Regions from separate parts of the Arthrobacter sp. TJ-178 genome, predicted to be linked through region 2. Evidence: predicted binding sites of a transcription regulator. Region 2 holds the regulator's gene; the other holds the start of a gene.
The links. Region 2 encodes HrcA, which represses chaperone genes, less so after heat shock. Its sites were predicted from a motif close to TTNGCACTCGNNNNNNNCGAGTGCNAA; they were not measured.

Region 1 (11,753 bases), on a different contig from region 2:
CGGTCTCCTGGTCGGTGCTGCTCCAGGGATCGGGCGGCATGGCCAAGGCTGTGGCGGCGGCACTGCGGGATGCGGGATTCTCGGACGTCACCATCGCGGCCCGCAACGAGGCGAGCGGCCGGGCGCTCGCTGATCTCTATGACTTCAACTGGCGGCCGGAGAGCGGTGAAAGCACCGCGGACCTGATCATCAACGTGACGCCGCTGGGTATGGCCGGAGAACACGAAAATGTCCAGGCCTTCTCCGAGACCACGCTGGCTGCCGCGCGCACGGTGTTCGACGTCGTCGCGCTGCCCGCAGAGACGCCGCTGATCACGGCAGCCCGGGCCGCCGGCAAAGCCGTGATCACCGGTGCCGAAGTGATCGCAATCCAGGCGGAAGAACAGTTTGTGCTGTACACCGGGGTGCGCCCGACCCCGGAACAGGTCCGGGCTGCCAGCGAGTTCTCCCGCGCCTAGGCCGGGGCAGGCGCGGGTACCGGCTCCACCACAACCGCCACCCGGTCTTCCCCCAGACGGGTCAGGATCAGGGTTGCCTTGTTGCGGCCTTTGCCGGAGCCGGTCAGCAGCTGCTTGCGCACTTCTTCGGGCGTGACGGACATGCCGCGCTTTTTGATGTCAAGGACACCGATTCCGTTGGCCTTGACCCAGGCCTTGAGCGCCTTGACGTTGTAGGGCCGGACTTCCAGCACCTTGTAGGCACGGGCAAAGGGGGTTTCCAGCAGTTCGGGAGCCCCGATGTAGGCGATGTGCGGATCCAGCAGATGCCCGCCGAGGGAACGCGCGATGTCGGCGACCAGGCCCGCACGGATGACCGCGCCGTCGGGCTCATACAGGTAGGCATCCACGGGGCCGACTGAAACATCCTCCTCACCGGGGGCATAGTCCAGGGGCGAGGTCAGCTCGGCCGCACCGTTGGGCCCGATCACCAGGGCCGCCCGGCGGACACCTTCACGGCGCAGGGCGTTGAACCACAGTGTGGCCTCGGTGACGTCGCCGTCCACGGATACCCACTGCACCTCGCAGTTTTCCGGCAGCGCCTCGTGCGGGATGCCGGGGCCCATCTTCACGCCCACCGGCAGGCCGCGGCCGGCCAGCGCTTCCACGAAGGACAGGGGCGGGGAGAAGGCCTCGGGATCAAAAATACGGGTGGTGCCCGAGGTGGAGGTGGTGCGGCGGGCAGGATCCAGCCAGACGCCGTCGAACCCGCTCAGGTCAAAGTCCTCGGCCGCGCCCTGCACCACCGACGCGTTGGGCCAGGGCATGAGGTTGATGGTTGCGGCAGCGGCGGTGATCTCGTCCAGCTCCACGGCTGTGACCTTCCGGTCCAGGGTGGCCAGGGCCAGGGAGTCGGCACCGATGCCGCAGCCCAGGTCCGCAACCTTCTCCAGCCCGGCCTGGACATAGCGCTGGGCGTGCAGGGCCGCGACGTTCAGGCGGGTGGCCTGCTCCAGCCCCGGTGCCGTGAACAGCATGTGCTCAGCAAACGGCCCGAATTTGGTCCGCGCCTTCATCCGCAGCTTCGCCTGGGTGAGGACGGCGGCGACGACGTCGGGGGAGTGGCCGGCCTTGCGCAGGTCAGTGTTCAGCTTGAAGGACTCGGACTCCAGATACGGGCCCAGGGAGTTCAGCAGCTCCCAGCCTTCGGAGGTCAGAACATGGGCAAGGGAGGTATCGGGCATGCTTACCAGCGTAGTAGTTCTGCCGCCGCGCACGTTAGCTGTAGGTTGGGCGGCATGACGAAGATTGCCGCCGAACCGCTGTCCGTGCTGCGTGCGCGCACCAGTTACAAATGGCAGACCTATCCGGCTGACGTCCTCCCGCTGTTCGTGGCGGAAATGGACTATCCGCTGGCCGAACCCGTGCAGCAGGCGATCATCGGCCGGGTCCTTGCCTCGGACACGGGCTACGTTGCCGGACCCGATCCCGTTGCCGCAGCCTTTACCCGGTACGCCGGACGGACCTGGGACTGGAATCCGGACCCCGGGGACGTGCGGACCACCACCGATGTCAGCGTGGCCATTGTGGAATGCCTGCGCCAAACCGTGCCCGTGGACGGCTCGGTGGTCATTACCCCGCCGGTCTACCCGCCGTTCTACGAACTGCCGCTTGAAGCGGAGGCGTCAGTGGTTGAGGTTCCCCTGCTGCTCACCGGCAGGGGCTGGCAGCTGGACCTGCCGGCAGTGGAACGGGCCTTTGCCCGCGGTGCCGATGCCCTGCTGCTGTGCAATCCGCACAACCCGCTGGGCATGGTGCACTCCGCGGAAACCCTGCACGCGCTCGCGGACCTGTCCGCCAAGTACGGGGTTGCCGTGATCAGCGATGAGATCCACGCACCGCTGACCTACGCGCCCAACACGTTTACCCCCTACCTTTCGGTCTCGGACAATGCCCGCGAATTCGGCATCTGCGTCACGGCCGCCAGCAAGGGTTGGAACATCGCCGGAACCAAGTGCGCGGTGATGGTTGCCTCCAGCGCCCGCACCCGCCTGCAGCTGGATTCCATGCCGGCGGAGGTGTCCGCACGGACCTCCATCCTGGGACTGCACGCCGCGGTGGCCGCGTACGACGACGGCGGACCGTGGCTCGCGGGCGTCCTCGCCTCCCTGACGGACAACCGGCGGCTGCTGGGCGAGCTGCTGGCAGCCGAGCTGCCCGAAGTTACCTACCGTCCGCCGTCGGCCGGCTACCTGGCCTGGCTGGACTTCCGCGGCCTCGGCTGGGGTGCGGACCCCGCCGCAGTGGCATTGGGACAGGGACGGGTGGCCCTGGAACCGGGCCTGAAGTTCGGCCGGCTGGGGGCGGGCTTTGCCCGGCTGAACTTTGCCTGCTCACCGGAGGTACTGACCGAGGCCGTGGCGCGCCTGGCCCGGGTGCGGGAGACTTCAGCGGGCGGCGACCAGCCCTGAGGACCGGCAGGCTGGAAGGGTGCTGCCCGCCTTCTCCAGCTGCCTGCTCAGCTTCATTTACGGGGGATTTGCTGGGCGGCCCGGCTGCCACGCCGGGCGGAGCTAGGCTGCCGGGGCCAGGATGCTCAGCTGCCGCGGCGCAAGAGCTGCGCTCCCTCGCCCGCCCAAAAGGGGCAGCGCCCCGGTTTCGGACGTACGGCGCAGCTCCGAGAGGGCCTCGGGGGTACTCGTGGCCTGATGGAGGTCCAGCACCACGTTCAACCCGGGGAGCGTGGCATTGGCGCGGCGGGCCAGCACATACAGGACCCTGCTGTTCTGTTCCGTGACCCTGCCCCGCACCACCAGCCGTATCTGGCTCAGATCGATGTCGAGCTGGATGACGACGCGCAGCTTGGGCTCCATGGACGGCCTTCCTCGGTGTGCCCGGCCCTTTGGCCGGATCCCCACGCTAAAAGGCGCCCGCGGCGCGCCGCAACGGTGGAGCCCGATACTCCGTCAGACGGAGCCCACTTTGGGCGGGGCGGGGTCAACGGACTAGGCGAAGTAAACGCCGATCCGGTTGCCGTCGATTTCTTCAATCCTGATATCGATGTCGTAAATGTCGCGCAGCACCGCCGGCTGCATGATCTGCGCCGGGGGTCCCTGGTGGATCAGCCGGCCCTCGCGCATGGCAATGATGTCGTCGGAGTAGCAGGAGGCAAAGTTGATGTCGTGGATGACCAGGACCACGGTTTTCCCGAAGTCGTCCGTGAGCCGGCGCAGCAGGCGCATCATTTCCACCGAGTGCTTCATATCCAGGTTGTTCAGCGGCTCGTCGAGCAGCAGGTAATCGGTGCCCTGGGCCAGCACCATGGCAATGAAGGCCCGCTGGCGCTGGCCGCCGGAGAGCTCATCCACAAACCGGTCCGCCAATGCCGTGAGGTCCAGGTAGGCCATGGCCTCGTCGATAAACGCCTTGTCGGCGGCGGTGGGCCGTCCGCCGTTGTGCGGGTAGCGGCCAAAGCCCACCAGGTCCCGCACGGTGAGGCGGACCGTCAGTGTGTTGTCCTGGCGGAGGATGGCCATTTTGCGGGCCAGATCCTTGCCCGGGGTTGCCGTGACATCCAAGCCATCCACTTCCACGGTCCCGCTGTCCATCCGCAGCAGCCGGGAAACCATGGACAGCAGGGTGGATTTTCCGGCGCCGTTGGGCCCGATGATGGAGGTGATGCCGCCTTCCTTGATCTCGCAGCTGACGGAGTCGACCACCATCTGGCCGTTGTAGGACTTGGAGACGCCGGTTACGGAGATCATTTGACGTTGCCTCTCAGCAGCAGGATAAGGAAGACAATGCCGCCCACGAACTCAATGACGATGCTCAGCGCGGTGTCGAATGCGAAGATCCGCTCCAGAACCAGCTGTCCGCCCACCAGGGCAATGATCCCGAGCAGGACGGCGATGGGAAGCACCGCCGTATGGCGGAAGTGGGAGCACAGCTGGTAGGCAAGCGAGGCAACGAGCAGGCCGAAGAACGTCACCGGACCCACCAGGGCGGTGGAGACTGCCACCAGCACGGAGCAGATCACCAACGTGGCGGTAACAGCGCGGGTATGGTTCACGCCAAGGTTGACGGCGGTGTCCCGGCCCAGTGCCAGCACATCGAAGGACCGGCGCATCCGCCAGGCCGGGATGCTGACCAGCACCACGGCGGCGGCGGAGTACCCCAGCAGCGCGCTGTCCACGTTGTTGAAGGACGCAAAGAACAGATCCTGCAGGATGATGAATTCGCTGGGGTCGATCAGCCGCTGCAGCAGGGAGGAAAAGCCGCGGAACATGGTGCCGAAAATGATGCCCACCAGCAGCATGAGGTGCAGGGACCTGCCGCCGCCGGTAAACAGCCAGCGGTAGAGCAGGAATGAGAAACCCACCATCAGCACGATTTCGATGACAAAGCGCAGCGGTTCGGACATGGTGAGGACAAACTGCCCGCCGAGGACAAAGACCAGAACGGTCTGCAGCAGCACATAAAGGGCGTCAAAGCCCATGATCGACGGCGTCAGGATGCGGTTGCAGGTCACCGTCTGGAAGAGCACGGTGGACACGCCCACGGCATAGGCCACCAGGATCATGGAGGCAACCTTGACGGCGCGGCGGGGAAGGATGTATCCGAGGTTGCCGCGCAGCTCGATGGTCATGAAGAGGGCCACGAGGGCGGCGGCGGCAATTCCGAGCGTGATGATCCAGAACTTGGGCGGCAGGGACCGCACCGGGTGCCGGCGGTGCGAGACAAGGGCGGTGGGAAGCGGGCTGGTGGGGGCTTCAGTGCCGGATTTGGTGCCGGATTCAGCCACGGGAGGCACGCTTTCGCAGGAGCAGGTACAGGAACAGGACGCTGCCGATGGCGGAAACGATCACGCCCACCGGAATTTCATACGGGTAGCGGATGGTGCGCCCGATGATGTCGCAGGCGAGCACAAACCCGGCGCCGAAGACCGCCACCCAGGGCACGGCCCGCCGGACATTGTCACCGATCAGCAGGGACACCAGATTGGGAACTATCAGGCCCAGGAACGGAATGGAGCCCACGCTGACAACGACGACGGCGCTGATCAGGGACACGATGACCAGGCCCAGGGCCATCACCCGGTTGTAGTTCAGGCCCAGATTGGTGGTGAAATCCGCGCCCATGCCGGCAACCGTGAAGCGGTCCGCCGCCAGGTAACCGATGACGGTGAGGATTCCAACGATCCACAGCAGCTCATAGCGGCCGCGCAGGACACCGGAGAAGTCCCCGACCATCCAGCTGTTCAGGGTTTGCAGCAGATCCGTGCGGTAGGCGAAAAAAGTGGTGACAGCGGAAATGACGCCGCCGAGCATGATGCCCACCAGGGGAACAAGGAGGGTGTTGCGCAGCGGAAGGCGGCGCAGGATGAGCAGGAACAAGGCGGTCCCGGCCATGGCAAACACCGTGGCCGTGGACATTTTCATCATCAGGGACGCGCCGGGCAGCAGGACGGTGACCACCAAAATACCCAGCGACGCCGATTCCACGGTGCCCACCGTGCCCGGTTCCACGAACTTGTTGCGGGCCATCAGCTGCATGATCAGCCCGGCGACGCTCAGCGCCGTGCCCGCAAGGATGACGCTGAGGGTGCGGGGAACCCGGCTGACCCAGAACACCTGCCAGGCAACCGGGTCGCCGGACAGCAGCGAGGACAGGGAGACGTCGCTGACCCCCACGAACATGCTGGCCACGGCCAGCACCAGGACCGCAGCGGCACCCAGGGCAAGGCTTGCAGCGGTACGCGGAAGCCGCCGTCGTCGGGGGGCCGCGGCGGCGGAGGGTGGAATCGGTGCCGGGGGAGGAACCTGGCTGGGGGCGGGCACGGCGGCGGCGCTCATAATTCTGTCCGGTCTCGTTTGGGTTCCGGCGCCGGCGCCGGAACCCAAACGGTGAGAGAGGGTTAGGAGACGGCGTCCTGAACGGTGGAAACCATGCTGTCCACGTTGTTCAGCCCGTATCCGACGAGGTACCAGCTGGAGGCATCCAGCATCGTGATGTTGCCGTTCTTCGCGGCCTTGGTGCCGTCCACGAGCTCATTGCTCATCACGGCGGAAGCGGCCTCGCCGCTCTGGCCCACGGCGACGTCGCGGTCAATCACAAACAGGTGGTCGGGATTCTGGCTGGCAATGAATTCCGCGGTGATGGACTCGCCGTGGGAGCCCTCGTGCTTGATGTCGGCCACCGGTGTTACACCGAGGACGTCGTGGATGATGCCGAAACGGGAACCGGCGCCGTAGGCGGTCATTTCACCGCCGCTGGTCATGACGATCAGGCCGGTGCCGGCCTCCGCTGCAACGGGTTTGGTTTCCTCGATGCGCTTGTCGATCGCGGCGAGCTTTTCCTCAACCGTGTCTTCCTTCTCGAAGATGCGGCCCAGGGTGCCTGCCGCTTCCTTGAAGGAATTGATGGAATCCGCAGCGTCCACGCTGAGGTCGATGGTGGGGGCAATCTTGCTGAGTTCCTCATAGGAGCCCGCAACACGGCCGGAGATGATGATCAGGTCCGGGTCGCCTTCGCTGATGGCTTCGAAGTCCGGCTCCTTCATGCTGCCGATCTTCGCGTACTCGTCTCCGGCGTACTTGGAGAGGCTTTCGGGATACGTGGCGGCAGGGACACCGTCGACATCGACGTCGAGGGCATCCATGGTGTCCAGCGCACCCAGGTCAAAGGTGTACACGGTTTCAGGATTGACCGGAACCTCGGTGCTGCCCTGGGCGTGCTCCACGGTGATCATGGACGGCTCGGCCGAGGCATCCGCCGAGGCTTCGGTTTCCGATCCGCAGGCGCTCAGCGCAAGAAGGGAAGCAAATACGGTCCCGGCAACAAGGCGGGACTTGGTGGGAGTTTTCACGGTAGGGCTCCAACTGCTTGGGTCGATCGTCCGGCCCGGTGGGGAACCCCACCAATAGGACAGATATTTTCATTAGGACACAAAAACATTTGCTAATTCTGCGCGCCTTTGAAAACTACCTTGTTAGGACAGCCTAAGCAACTTTGGCATCTCATGAGGTAACGCATATTCTCCCCGCGGCACTGAATGCCGCGAAAATTGGCACTCGCCTTGACCGAGTGCCAGCCCTTGCATAAAGTCGGACCTAGCACTCTCCTAGGGAGGGTGCTAATTCCCGAGGGAAGCGCCAACCGGCACCGCGACGACGGCCAGCGCCCACCGACGGTCCCCATCCGTTAGTAACTACGCAAAGGAGAGCCCGAGTGTCGGTCTCGATTAAGCCCCTTGAGGATCGCATTGTTGTCCGCCCCCTCGAAGCCGAGCAGACCACTGCTTCCGGCCTCGTCATCCCGGACACTGCAAAGGAAAAGCCCCAGGAGGGCGAAGTTGTTGCAGTAGGCCCCGGCCGCGTTGATGACAACGGCAACCGCGTTCCCGTGGATGTTTCCGAAGGTGACGTTGTCATCTACTCCAAGTACGGCGGAACTGAAGTCAAGCACGGCGGCCAGGAGTACCTGGTGCTGTCCGCCCGCGACGTGCTGGCCATCGTCGTTAAGTAGTTGAAAAAGGGAAGCCCCGGCCAATCTGGCCGGGGTTTTCTGATGCAGGTGCAGATGTAGCTGTCGGAAAGGACACACACATGGCAAAGCAATTGGAGTTCAACGACTCCGCCCGCCGCTCGCTGGAGGCCGGCGTCGACAAGCTGGCCAACACCGTCAAGGTGACCCTCGGCCCGCGCGGCCGCAACGTAGTGCTCGCCAAGACCTGGGGCGCTCCCACCATCACGAACGACGGCGTGACCATCGCCCGTGAAGTTGAGCTGGACGATCCGTACGAGAACCTCGGCGCACAGCTGGCCAAGGAAGTCGCCACCAAGACCAACGATGTTGCCGGCGACGGCACCACCACGGCCACCGTCCTGGCCCAGGCCCTGGTCAAGGAAGGCCTGCGCAACGTTGCTGCAGGCGCAGCTCCGGGCCAGCTCAAGCGCGGCATGGAGACTGCTGTGGAAGCAGTGGCCGCACGCCTGCTGGAAAACGCCAAGGAAGTTGAAGGCAACCAGGTTGCGCACGTCGCTGCCATCTCCGCGCAGAGCATGGAGATCGGCGAGCTGCTGGCCAAGGCTTTTGACACCGTCGGCAAGGACGGCGTCATCACCATCGAGGAATCCTCCTCGACCCAGACCGAACTGGTCATCACCGAGGGCATGCAGTTCGACAAGGGTTACCTGTCCCCGTACTTCGTGACCGATCCGGAGCGTCAGGAAGCCGTCCTCGAAGACGCGCTGATCCTGATCAACTCCGGCAAGATTTCCTCCGTGGCCGAGTTCCTGCCGCTGCTGGAAAAGGCACTGCAGGCCTCCAAGCCGCTGTTCATCATCGCCGAAGACATCGAAGGCGAAGCCCTGTCGACCCTGGTGGTCAACAAGATCCGCGGCACCCTGAACGTGGTTGCCGTCAAGGCCCCCGGTTTCGGTGACCGCCGCAAGGCCATGATGCAGGACATCGCCACCCTCACGGGTGCGCAGGTTGTCTCCCCGGACCTGGGCCTGAAGCTGGACCAGGTTGGCCTGGAGGTGCTGGGCTCCGCCCGCCGCATCACGGTCACCAAGGACAGCACCACCATTGTTGACGGAACCGGCTCGGAATCCGACGTCGCGGACCGCGTCGCCCAGATCCGTGCCGAAATCGAACGCACGGACTCCGACTGGGACCGCGAAAAGCTGCAGGAACGCCTGGCCAAGCTTTCCGGCGGCATCGGCGTGATCAAGGTTGGCGCAGCCACCGAGGTTGAGCTGAAGGAAAAGAAGCACCGCATCGAAGACGCTGTGTCCTCGACGCGTGCTGCCCTGGAAGAGGGCATTGTGGCCGGCGGCGGTTCCGCGCTGGTCCACGCTGCCAAGGCCCTGGACACCGATCCCGAGGTCCTCAAGCTTGAGGGCGACGCCGCCACTGCAGTGGGCCTGGTGCGCCGCGCCCTGGCACAGCCGCTGCGCTGGATCGCCGAAAATGCCGGTGCCGAAGGCATGGTTGTTGTCGCCAAGGTCACCGACCTCGAGGTCAACAACGGCTTCAACGCCGCCACCGGCGTGTACGAGAACCTGATCGAGGCCGGCATCATTGACCCGGTCAAGGTCACCCGTTCCGCCCTGCGCAACGCTGCGTCCATCGCCGCGCTGGTCCTCACCACCGAAGCTCTTGTGGTGGAGAAGCCGGCCGACGACGACGACGAAAGCAACGGCCACCAGCACTAGGTGACCTGTTAGCCCCGGTGCCCGCGGAAAACCCGTGCGGCACCGGGGCTTTCGCGTGTCCGGGGATCTGCCCCTCCGCAGCAGGGGGCGGAACCGCTGTGATGGATGCCACCAGTAAGGATTTGGAATAGGGACCGGCCGTCTTTCGTTTTAGGATGGTAAGAAGCCCGCCGGTCCGTTCTCCGGCTTTTTCTTCCATTTCTCCATCCCTCCGGTCCTTCGCGAAAGAGGCGCAGTTTTGAGCCAGCAGTCCCCAGAGCATGACCCGTTCGGCTTCATCGGCCTGACCTACGACGACGTCCTGCTGCTGCCCGGCCCTACGGACGTCATCCCGTCCGAGGCGGACACCTCCTCACGGCTGTCCAAGCGGATCACCGTGCACACGCCGCTGCTTTCCGCTGCCATGGACACGGTCACGGAATCCCGCATGGCCATCGCCATGGCCCGCCAGGGCGGCCTCGGCGTTATCCACCGCAACCTGTCCATTCCGGACCAGGCTGAGCATGTGGACCGCGTCAAGCGCAGCGAATCCGGGATGATCACCAACCCGGTCACCATTTCCCCGGACGCCACCCTGCAGGAACTCGATGACCTGTGTGCGCATTTCCGTGTGTCCGGCCTGCCGGTCGTAGACGCAGAGAACAAGCTCCTGGGCATTGTGACCAACCGCGACACCCGCTTCATTCCGCGGGCAGACTACCCCCGCCGCAAGGTCAACGAAGTCATGACCCGCATGCCCCTGATTACCGGGCGCGTGGGCATCAGCGCCGAAGAGACCATGGAGCTGCTGGGCAAGCACCGCATCGAGAAGCTGCCGCTGGTCGACGACGCCGGCCGCCTGCAGGGACTCATCACGGTCAAGGACTTCGACAAGGCCGAGCAGTACCCGCTGGCCACCAAGGACGAGGAAGGCCGCCTCCGGGTCGGTGCCGCCATCGGCTTCTTCGGTGACGGCTACGAGCGCGCAATGACCCTGGTTGAAGCCGGCGTGGACATCCTCGTGGTGGACACCGCCAACGGCCACAGTGCAGGCGTGCTGGACATGATCGCCCGCCTGAAAAAGGACCCCGCCGTTGCGCACGTGGACATCATCGGCGGACAGGCGGCCACCCGCGAGGGCGCGCAGGCCCTGATCGACGCCGGTGCTGACGCCATCAAGGTCGGCGTCGGACCCGGCTCCATCTGCACCACCCGTGTAGTGGCCGGTGTGGGCGTTCCCCAGATCACCGCCATCTATGAGGCCTCCAAGGCGGCCATCCCGGCCGGAGTGCCGCTGATCGCCGACGGCGGCCTGCAGTATTCGGGCGACATCGGCAAGGCCATCGTTGCCGGCGCCGACACCGTCATGCTGGGCGGCCTGCTCGCCGGTTCGGCTGAAAGCCCGGGTGACCTCGTCTTCGTCAACGGCAAGCAGTTCAAGTCCTACCGGGGCATGGGTTCCCTCGGCGCCATGCAGAGCCGCGGCAAGAACACCTCCTACTCGAAGGACCGCTACTTCCAGGCGGACGTTCCCTCGGATGAGAAGCTGATCCCCGAAGGCATCGAAGGCCAGGTTCCCTACCGCGGACCGCTGTCCGCCGTGGCCCACCAGCTCGTGGGCGGCCTGCGTCAGACCATGTTCTACACCGGTGCACGCACCATCGAGGAACTGAAGCAGAAGGGCAAATTTGTCCGGATCACTCCGGCAGGCCTGAAGGAATCGCACCCGCACGACATCATGATGACTGCCGAGGCACCGAATTACGGCACCCGCCGCTAAGCCGCCAAGACCGGCAAAACAGCAGCAGCCGCGTCCCGTCCCGCACCGGGAAGGACGCGGCTGCTGCTGTTTTAAGCTCCGGGCGCGTGCCTGGGATAACCTAGGGGTGTGAGTAATGAGATTGAAATTGGCCGTGGCAAGCGTGGGCGCCGAGCCTACTCCCTCGATGATGTGGCAATTGTGCCGTCCCGGCGCACGCGGGACCCGCAGGACGTTTCAATCAACTGGCAGATAGACGCCTACCAGTTTGAGATGCCGGTCATGGGTGCTCCCATGGACTCGGTGATGTCCCCGGCTACGGCAATTGCCATGGGCAAGCTGGGCGGACTGGGCGTGCTG
Region 2 (9,693 bases):
CACTCCCTCCAAGGGACTGGGCGTCGGCGAGGTGGGCTACCTGATCACCGGTGTGAAGGACGTTCGCCTCTCCAAGGTCGGCGACACCGTCACCAACCTGGCCAAGCCGGCCACGGAATCGCTGCCCGGCTACGCAGATCCCAAGCCCATGGTGTTCTCCGGGCTGTACCCCATCGACGGCGCGGATTACCCGGTGCTGCGCGAGGCGCTGGAAAAGCTGATGCTCAATGACGCCGCGCTGGTCTATGAACCCGAGACGTCGGCGGCGCTGGGCTTCGGTTTCCGCGTGGGCTTCCTGGGCCTGCTGCACCTGGAAATCACCCGTGAACGGCTCGAGCGCGAGTACAACCTGGACCTGATCTCCACCGCGCCCAACGTGGAGTACGAGGTGACGCTGGAGGACAAAAAGGTGGTCACCGTGACCAACCCCAGCGAGTACCCCGAAGGCAAGATCAAAGAGGTCCGCGAGCCGATGGTCTCTGCCACCATCCTGGCGCCGAACGAATTTGTCGGCGCCATCATGGAGCTGTGCCAGGCCCGCCGCGGAGTCCTGGGCGGCATGGACTATCTCTCCGAGGACCGGGTGGAAATCCGGTACCGCCTCCCGCTGGCCGAGATCGTCTTCGACTTCTTCGACATCCTCAAGTCCAAGACCCGCGGCTATGCCTCGCTGGACTGGAAGGCCGACGGCGACCAGGTTGCCGACCTGGTCAAGGTGGACATCCTGCTCCAGGGCGAACAGGTGGACGCTTTCAGCTCCATCACCCACAAGGACAAGGCCTACGCCTACGGCGTGATGATGACCGGGAAGCTGCGCGAACTCATTCCGCGCCAGCAGTTCGAGGTGCCCATTCAGGCTGCCATCGGCTCCCGGATCATTGCCCGCGAATCCATCCGCGCCATCCGCAAGGACGTGCTCGCCAAGTGCTACGGCGGTGACATCAGCCGTAAGCGCAAGCTGCTGGAAAAGCAGAAGGAAGGCAAGAAGCGCATGAAGATGGTGGGACGCGTTGAAGTTCCCCAGGAAGCTTTTGTGGCTGCACTTTCCTCCGACGACTCCAAGGACAAAGCCAAGAAGTGACACCCAGCGCATTACCCCTCGGAGACCCGGCACCGGCCGACGGTCTCCTGCCCGCACAGGCCGCGGACGGAGCCGCGGACCGGAACTTTGGGCTCTACGTCCACATTCCGTTCTGCTCCGTCCGCTGCGGCTACTGCGATTTCAACACCTACACCGCCACGGAGCTTGGCGGCGGCGCCTCGCAGGACGCCTACGGCGCCACAGCCGCCCGTGAAGTGGTTTTCGCCGCGGACGCACTGCGCCGCTCCGGGATGCCCGAGCGGCCGATGGGCACCGTCTTCTTCGGCGGCGGCACGCCCACCCTGCTGCCCGCCGAGGACCTGGCCGGCATCCTGAAAACGGCCGTCGACGCGTGGGGCCTGGCGCCCGGCGCCGAGGTCACCACCGAGGCCAACCCGGACTCCGTCACTCCGCAGTCCCTGCAGCTGCTGGCCGACGCCGGATTCACCCGCGTGTCCTTCGGCATGCAGTCGGCCGTTCCGCACGTCCTGGCCGTCCTGGACCGCACGCATACGCCGTCGCGCGTTCCGGAGGCCGTGAAATGGGCGCGCGACGCCGGACTGAACGTGAGCGTAGACCTCATCTACGGGACGCCCGGGGAGTCGATGGAGGACTGGAAGGTCTCCGTCAATGAAGCCCTGAGCTACGAGCCGGACCACATTTCCGCCTACGCCCTGATCATCGAGGAGGGCACCAAGCTCGCAGCGCGCATGCGGCGCGGCGAAGTGCCGCCCATCGACGATGACGACCACGCGGACAAATACCTGGTGGCGGATGAAATGATGGCGGCCGCGGGCCTGTCCTGGTACGAGGTCAGCAACTGGGCCCGGACTCCGGCTGACCAGTGCCGCCACAACCTGGCCTACTGGCGCAGCGACGACTGGTGGGGGATCGGCCCCGGTGCCCACTCCCACGCCGGCGGCGTGCGCTGGTGGAACGCCAAGCACCCCACGGCCTACGCCCAGCGCATCGCGGCAGGGGAGTCACCCGCCGTCGGGCGCGAAACGCTCGACGCCGAAACCCGGTACGTGGAAGACATCATGCTGCGCACGCGGCTGGCCGAGGGGCTGGAACTGTCCCGGCTGATGGAAGCAGGCCGGCTGGCCGTTGCGGGCCTGATGGCGGACGGCCTGGTGGACCCCAAGGCTGCGCTGACAGGCCGCGTGCTGCTGACAACCAAGGGCCGCCTGCTCGCGGACGCCGTCGTGCGCCGCCTGCTGCCGGACTGACCTGCGTGCTAAAGGCACAGCGCTGACACAGTCCTGAACGCGGAAAAGGGCCCCCGGGCCGGCAAAACTGCCGGCCCGGGGGCCCTTTTCTCTGCCGCGGGCAGTTGTCCGCCGGCAGCGCAGGCTAGGGGATGCGGCGCAGGTTCCAGCGGTAGCGGTACGGGCGTCCGCGGTTAACCTCAATGCCGGCGATCATCGAGGACACTGCAATGGCAACCCACAGCAGGGCGTTCACAAGGGCGAAGAACCCGCCGATCACCGGAATGAAGGACAGCAGCCACGCCAGCAGGGCAATGAGGGTGGGAGGCAGGGTGAAGTTCAGCGCCTCCTTGGACTCCTGTGCCGTGAACGGTCCGCGGTAGCGGAAGACCAAATAGATGATCATTGACGGAATGAAGCCCAGGATCCCGCCGAAGTGGGCCACGGTTGCCCACTGCCGGTCCTCGGACGCGGTCAGGGGCAGTGCATTTGCCGGGGCGCCCTGATATGCGGGACGCTCCCCGCCCCGTTCACTGGGCTGGGGCTGGGGATTGGAACGGATATTCGACACTGCTGTTTCCTTTTGACTCTGGACTCGTGGGTCTTCGCCTCTGGTTCCCGGTGAGACTGTACGGATCGGGGTCGGCCGGCTGCGGTATTTCTCATCTAGGGTAGCGGCTCCGGAGCCCGCAGCCCGCAACGGCGCGGCGGCTGCCGGCCGCTAGGGGACGGTCAGGAAGTCAATGACTTCCTCCACCCGCCCCAGCAGCGACGGTTCCAGATCGGAATAGGAGCTTACGCTTCCCAGGAGTTTTTTCCAGCCAACCGCCACGTCGGTGTGGTCGCGGTGGGGCCAGCCCAGGCCCTTGAGGATTCCGGTTTTCCAGTCCTCGTGCCGGGGCACCACCGGCCAGGCGGACAGCCCGATGGTTCCGGGCTTGATGGCCTGCCAAACGTCCACATAGGGGTGGCCCACAATCAGCACGTTGCCGCGTGCACCCGGAACCGCCATGGCTTCGGCGGCAATCCGGGATTCCTTGGAGCCGGCCACCAGGTGATCCACCAGGATCCCCAGCCGGCGGCCCGGTCCCGGAGCAAAGTCGCGGACCGCGGCCTGCAGGTCATCCACGCCGTGGAGCGGCTCAACCACGATTCCCTCCACGCGCAGGTCATCGCCCCATACTTTTTCCACCAGCTCGGCGTCGTGCTTTCCTTCCACCCAGATGCGGCTGGCCCGGGCGGTCCGCGCCCGCACATTGTCCACCCGCACCGAGCCCGACGCCGTCCGCCGCGATACCGGCGCCGCGGCCTTCACCGCGGGAACCACCTCCACCGGCTCGCCGTCGAGCAGGAACCCGAAGCCCAGCTCAAAGGACTTGGTCTTGCCGCGGCGGTCCTCCAGCACCATCAGGTGCAGTCCGCCGGATTTCTCCACCCGCACGACGGCGCCCACCCACCCGGTCTGCACGTCCTCGAGCACCAGGCCCATTTCGGCTCCCACCTTGGGCAGCACGCGCCGGGCCGGGGCGCTGATGTCCTGCGGCCCCCACGAAAAATTCGACACGGGTGTAGTCCTCACTCTGGGTGCTCCGGCTGGTTTCCGAGTCCGTTCCGCGGACGCGGGCACGGGAGCTTCAATGCTAGCAACGCCGCCGATCCGTATTAGACTTAGCACTTGAGCATGGTGAGTGCTAACCGCCGTTCTTCAGTGCAATGTTAATCCGGTGGTGCTAATCCGTTGGCCGTCAGCGAGGGAGGGAAAACCATGAGTGAACCACGCAGACTCGAGGTGCTCCGGGCCATTGTTGAGGACTACGTCCATTCGCGCGAGCCGGTGGGTTCCAAGGCACTGGTGGAGCGCCATCAGCTGGGGGTCTCCAGCGCCACTATCCGCAATGACATGGCCGCCCTTGAAGAAGAGGGCCTGATTGTTGCGCCGCACACTTCGGCCGGCCGCATCCCCACTGACAAGGGCTACCGCCTGTTCGTGGACCAGATTTCAGACGTCAAGCCGCTGTCTGCGGCTGAGCGCCGGGCCATTCAGTCCCTGCTTGAGGGTGCGGAAGACCTTGACGACGTCATGGAACGGACCGTCCGGCTGCTTTCGCAGCTGACCAACCAGGTGGCGGTGCTGCAGTATCCGCATCTGGGCAACGCCCAGGTCCGGCACATCGAATTTGTCCTCCTGGCCCCGGCGCAGGTGCTGGTGGTCCTGATCTCCACCACCGGTCGGGTGGAGCAGCGCGTCATCACCGTTCCGGAGCAGGTCACCGAGCCGGACCTGCTGGAGCTGCGCCAGCACTTCCTGTCTACGCTCGGCGGAACCCCGCTGACCCGCATCACCGGCCAGCTGGCCGACTGCCTGGCCCTGGTTCCGGCCCGCAAGCGCCGCAACGCCGCCGCGCTGGCCCACGCCCTGGAACAGCTGGCCGGAATCAACCGCGAAGACCGCATGGTCATGGCCGGCACCGCCAACCTGGCGCGCTCCACAGTAGACTTTCCCCTGACAATCGGTCCGATTCTGGAGGCACTTGAGGAACAAGTCGTCATGCTCCGGTTGTTGTCGGAAATGGAGCAGGACGCCCGGGGTGTCTCTGTCCGGATCGGGCGTGAGAACCCGCACGGTTCCCTCTCCGAAGCATCGGTGGTTGCCACGGGTTACGGACCCGATGCTTCGGCAAAGGTGGGGGTGCTCGGCCCCACGCGCATGGACTACCCCAACACCATGGCCACGGTCCGGGCCGTGGCCCGTTATCTTTCCCGGATCTTGAACAACTAGAAAAGCGTTAGAGAATACATCAGCAGTACACCGGCTGCGGCCGCCAGCGGGCGGCACCGGCCGGCGGACGCCTTCGAACCGAGGGCGGCGCGGAGAACGCGGATACTGCCAATTACAGGAAGCGATGTGCACGAGTGAGCGATCACTACCAGGTCCTTGGCGTCGAACGCGATGCCACGGGAGAAGAAATCAAGAAGGCGTACCGGAAGCTTGCCCGCAAGCTGCACCCGGACGTCAACCCGGCTCCCGGAGCGCAGGACGAGTTCAAGGCCGTCACCCACGCATATGAGGTCCTCGCCGACCCGCAGAAGCGCCGGATCTATGACACCACCGGAAACGAAAACGGCAATGACAACGGTTTCGGCGGCGGGGGCGCCGGCTTCGGCGGCCAGGGCTTCGGATTCCAGGACATCTTCGACACGTTCTTCGGCGGAGCAGCCGGCGGCGGCGGCCGGGGCCCGGCGTCCCGCACACGCCGCGGCCAGGACGCCCTGATCAACGTTCGCATCGACCTGAAGGATGCCGTTTTCGGCACCAACAAGAAGATCGAAGTGGACACGGCCGTCACCTGCCCCACCTGCGACGGAAGCTGCTGCCAGCCGGGCACCTCGCCGCGCACCTGCGACATCTGCCACGGCACCGGCCAGGTGCAGCGCGCCGTGCGCTCCATCCTCGGCCAGGTCATGACCACCGCGCCCTGCGGATCCTGCCAGGGCTACGGAACGGTCATTCCGGACCCGTGCCACGAGTGCGCCGGCGAAGGCCGCGTCCGCAGCCGCCGCACCCTGAACATCAAGATCCCCGCCGGTGTTGCCACCGGTACCCGCATCCAGCTGGGCGGACAGGGCGAAGCCGGCACGGCCGGCGGGCCCCAGGGCGATCTGTACGTGGAAATCCGGGTCAATGCCGATCCCACGTTTGTCCGTGAAGGCGATGACCTGCACGCCACCTTGACGGTTCCGATGACGGCGGCCGCCCTCGGCTCCAACATCAATTTTGAAACGTTCGACGGCGACCGCGAGATTGCGGTCAAGGCAGGCACCCAATCAGGGGAGATCACCACCCTCAAGGGACTCGGCGTGACGCACCTGCGCGGTTACGGCCGCGGCGACCTGCTGGTCCACCTGCACGTGGAAACCCCGCAGAAGCTGGACGGCGAGCAGGAGGAACTGCTGCGCAAGCTGGCACAACTGCGCGGCGAGGAATACGCAGAGGGCCGCCTGGCCGGAAACGGATCCGGCGTCTTTGCCCGGCTCCGGGACCGCCTCGGCAACCACTGAGATGACCAACCCCATTTTCTTCGGTGAACCGGATGCTGTCCGCTCCGCCGGGCCCGGCTCCGTGTTTGTGCTAGAAGGACCCGAGGCGCACCACGCCGTCGCCGTGAAGCGGTTGGCCCGGGGCGAGCAGGTGGACATTGTGGACGGCGCCGGCCGCCGGCTGACAGGCACCGTTGCCGCCGCTGAACCGTCCAGGCTGGAGGTCTCCGTGGAGGCCGTCACCGAGGAAAATGAGGCCGCGGACAGGCTGCTGCTCGTGCAGGCCCTCGCCAAGGGCGGCCGGGACGAGCAGGCCATTGAAGCGGCCACCGAGCTGGGCGTGCACGGGGTCATCCCCTGGCAGTCCGAGCGCAGCATTGTCCGCTGGCGTGCGGATAAGGCGTCCAAGGGCCGGATGAAATGGCAGGCAATCCTCACGGCGGCGGCCAAGCAGTCCCGCCGCTCACAGATTCCCGAGGCTGAGGAGATGCTGGACACCAAGGCCCTGGTCCGGAGGCTGGCGGACGTGGATCTGGTCCTGGTGCTTCATGAAGAAGCCGACGGCGCCCTGGTGCCGGCGGTGGACGAAGCACGCCGCCAAAACGGCGGCCGGCCGCTGAGCATCGCGGTCGTTGTGGGCCCCGAGGGCGGCATCAGCAGCGCCGAAGTTGATCTGCTCCGCGCAGGCGGCGCCGTGGCGGTTCGGCTGGGATCGCATGTGCTGCGCTCCTCCACGGCCGGACCGGCGGCGCTGGCCGTCCTGAACCACGCGCTCGGCCGCTGGTAGGCGAACTCGGGCCGCCGGTCCGGCGGCCCGAGTCACTGGGCTGTTACTGGGCTCCGGGCTGTTACTGGGCCGGGGAATGGATGGTGACGCGCTTGGAGTCCTCGTCCTGCCGGCCTGAGCCGTGGAAGACGCTCACCTTGTACTCGCCCGGCGGAAGCTCGGCGGTAAAGCTGAACAGGGAGGTTCCTCCCGCGGGGTCCTGCAGTTCCGCATAACCGGTCTGCACGGCGTCCTCGGCCGGACGGCCGTCCACAATGGGTTCCGCCCGCCAGGAGAGCTGGCCGCCCTCGGACAATGCGGTGCCGTGGACCGTCAGGGCGGACTGCGACGAAGACCCTTCCTGCGGATCAATAATCCAGATGGGGGCCATCAAAGCCGGGTCACGCTCGATCTGCCCTTCCAGGACTTCATGGCCGAATGCCCGGTAGCCCGCCATGCCGTCCACCAGCAGCACCACCTGCGGGTCATGGCCCACCGTGGTGAGACCTGCATTTGATGCCGCAGCAGTGGCCGTGTAAACGAGCTGCTGGACGGCACGGTGGGCGATTCCGGCATCCAGCGAAGCCTTGAAGGCGTCGGCGGAGATGTCCACGGTAATGATGTTCTTGCCGGAGATGGAGGCGGTTACTCTTCCGGCCTTGTTCCAGGGGTTGAAATAGTCCGAATCCAGCGGGCTGCCTGCGGTCATCGCCAGGACCGCCTCAACAATGGGGTCGCTGCTGGACTCGGCCGGCAGGAACTCGCGGTAGAGGAAGACGTTGTCACCGTTCAGGCCGAGCCAGTACACGGGCAGGCGGCCCGGAGCAGGCTTTCCTTCGGACGGGGGAGTAGTTCCCAGCGGGGCGGCCAGTGAGCCCGCGGCCTCGCTGAACTGGGTGGGCATGGTGGTGGTGGGAGTAACCGCAACCACCCCGCAGCCACTCAGAAAAAGGGAGGAAGCGGCCGCCATGCCCAGAAGATTCCTGGGACGCAACAGATGCCGGTGCTGCGAAATTGCGCGCACGTATTTCCTCCTTTCGCCGATGGGTCGCTTTCCAGCTTGGCACACCGGGAACCCCGGACCGGCGGTCTTAACCGTCCTGCGACCGGACTGAGACCTGATTGAGACGTGCCGGTTCCGGCTCAAAGCGGAATAAATGGGAGCAGACGAGCGCTGAGGCATCAAGTAATATTGAGGTGACTGTCTATTGACACACTGCTTCTCCAACACACTCTGCAAAGGGGCGATGAAAGGCCTGGGAAGGCCGAACATATGACTGAATCCTCAGGAATTGGCACTATCGGGCTGGATCGCCAGACCATCATCTTTGATTCAACCGAGCACATGGTCCAGTCGCTGGGCGCCAATGACGAGGCACTCAAGATTATTGAGGCCGCTTACCCGGAGGCCAGCCTGCACGTACGCGGCAACGAGCTTTCGATTTCGGGTCCGGCCCCGGTGGTTGAACTAACGCTCCGTCTCGTCAATGAAGTCCGGGTGCTCGCCCGCAGCCAGACCAAGGTCACCCCGCAGCTCATGGAGCAGTTGATCACCATGCTCCGGGACCAGAGTGCCCAGCGCCCCGCGGAGGTCTTGACCCAGAACATCCTCTCCACGCGCGGCCGCACCATCCGGCCCAAGACGCTGAACCAGAAGAACTACGTGGACGCCATCGATGAGAACACCATCGTGTTCGGGATCGGGCCGGCCGGTACGGGAAAGACGTACCTCGCCATGGCCAAGGCGGTCCAGGCGCTCCAGCAGAAGGAAGTCAGCCGGATCATCCTGACCCGTCCCGCAGTGGAGGCCGGAGAACGCCTGGGCTTCCTCCCCGGAACGCTCAGCGACAAGATCGACCCCTACCTCCGTCCGCTGTACGACGCACTGCACGACATGATGGACCCCGATTCCATCCCGCGGCTCATGGCCGCCGGAACCATTGAAGTTGCTCCGTTGGCGTACATGCGCGGCCGCACCCTCAATGACGCGTTCATCATCCTGGACGAGGCCCAGAACACCACCCCCGAACAAATGAAGATGTTCCTGACCCGCCTTGGCTTCGGCTCCAAGATGGTGGTGACCGGCGACGTGACGCAGGTTGACCTGCCCGGCGGAACCGCTTCGGGGCTGCGGATCGTGCATGACATCCTCGGCGACATTGATGACGTGCACTTCTCCGAACTGTCGGCGTCCGACGTCGTCCGGCATTCCCTGGTGAGCAGCATCGTCACCGCCTACAGCGAATGGGATGAGTCGCGCCGCGGCAGCGCGCAGGGCTCCGCCCCGGCCGGCCGCGGTGCAGGACGGGGAACCGCCAAATGAGCATCGAAGTAAACAACGAGTCCGCGGTTGCCGTGGATGAAGAAGAGCTGTCCCGGCTGGGACGCTTCCTGCTGGAAAACCTCTACGTGCATCCGGAAGCGGACCTCTCCATCATCCTGGTGGACGAGGACGCCATGGAAAAGCTCCACATCGAGTGGATGGACATCCCCGGTGCCACCGACGTGCTGTCCTTTCCGATGGACGAGCTGCGTCCCGGTGTTCCCGGCCGTCCGACGCCCGCCGGAGTCCTCGGGGACATTGTGCTGTGCCCGCAGGT

Region 1: the regulator HrcA is predicted to act here: its motif matches at 7,501-7,527, upstream of groES (co-chaperone GroES).

What each region holds. Positions count from the first base shown of each region.
Region 1 covers NZ_JBZCNK010000001.1:387,138-398,890, reverse strand. Annotated here, with positions in the region: gene AC4D2Q_RS01825 (shikimate 5-dehydrogenase) at 1-458, shown strand, start outside; gene AC4D2Q_RS01820 (THUMP-like domain-containing protein) at 455-1,681, opposite strand; gene AC4D2Q_RS01815 (MalY/PatB family protein) at 1,736-2,908, shown strand; gene AC4D2Q_RS01810 (hypothetical protein) at 3,011-3,310, opposite strand; gene AC4D2Q_RS01805 (iron ABC transporter ATP-binding protein) at 3,443-4,201, opposite strand; gene AC4D2Q_RS01800 (iron chelate uptake ABC transporter family permease subunit) at 4,198-5,238, opposite strand; gene AC4D2Q_RS01795 (ABC transporter permease) at 5,231-6,289, opposite strand; gene AC4D2Q_RS01790 (siderophore ABC transporter substrate-binding protein) at 6,352-7,302, opposite strand; gene groES (co-chaperone GroES) at 7,665-7,961, shown strand; gene groL (chaperonin GroEL) at 8,042-9,655, shown strand; gene guaB (IMP dehydrogenase) at 9,894-11,414, shown strand; gene AC4D2Q_RS01770 (GuaB3 family IMP dehydrogenase-related protein) at 11,523-11,753, shown strand, end outside.
Region 2 covers NZ_JBZCNK010000004.1:33,558-43,250, reverse strand. Annotated here, with positions in the region: gene lepA (translation elongation factor 4) at 1-1,081, shown strand, start outside; gene hemW (radical SAM family heme chaperone HemW) at 1,078-2,310, shown strand; gene AC4D2Q_RS11745 (DUF4870 domain-containing protein) at 2,435-2,851, opposite strand; gene AC4D2Q_RS11740 (DUF3097 domain-containing protein) at 3,011-3,853, opposite strand; gene hrcA (heat-inducible transcriptional repressor HrcA) at 4,055-5,068, shown strand; gene dnaJ (molecular chaperone DnaJ) at 5,203-6,348, shown strand; gene AC4D2Q_RS11725 (16S rRNA (uracil(1498)-N(3))-methyltransferase) at 6,350-7,114, shown strand; gene AC4D2Q_RS11720 (GerMN domain-containing protein) at 7,176-8,117, opposite strand; gene AC4D2Q_RS11715 (PhoH family protein) at 8,367-9,416, shown strand; gene ybeY (rRNA maturation RNase YbeY) at 9,413-9,693, shown strand, end outside.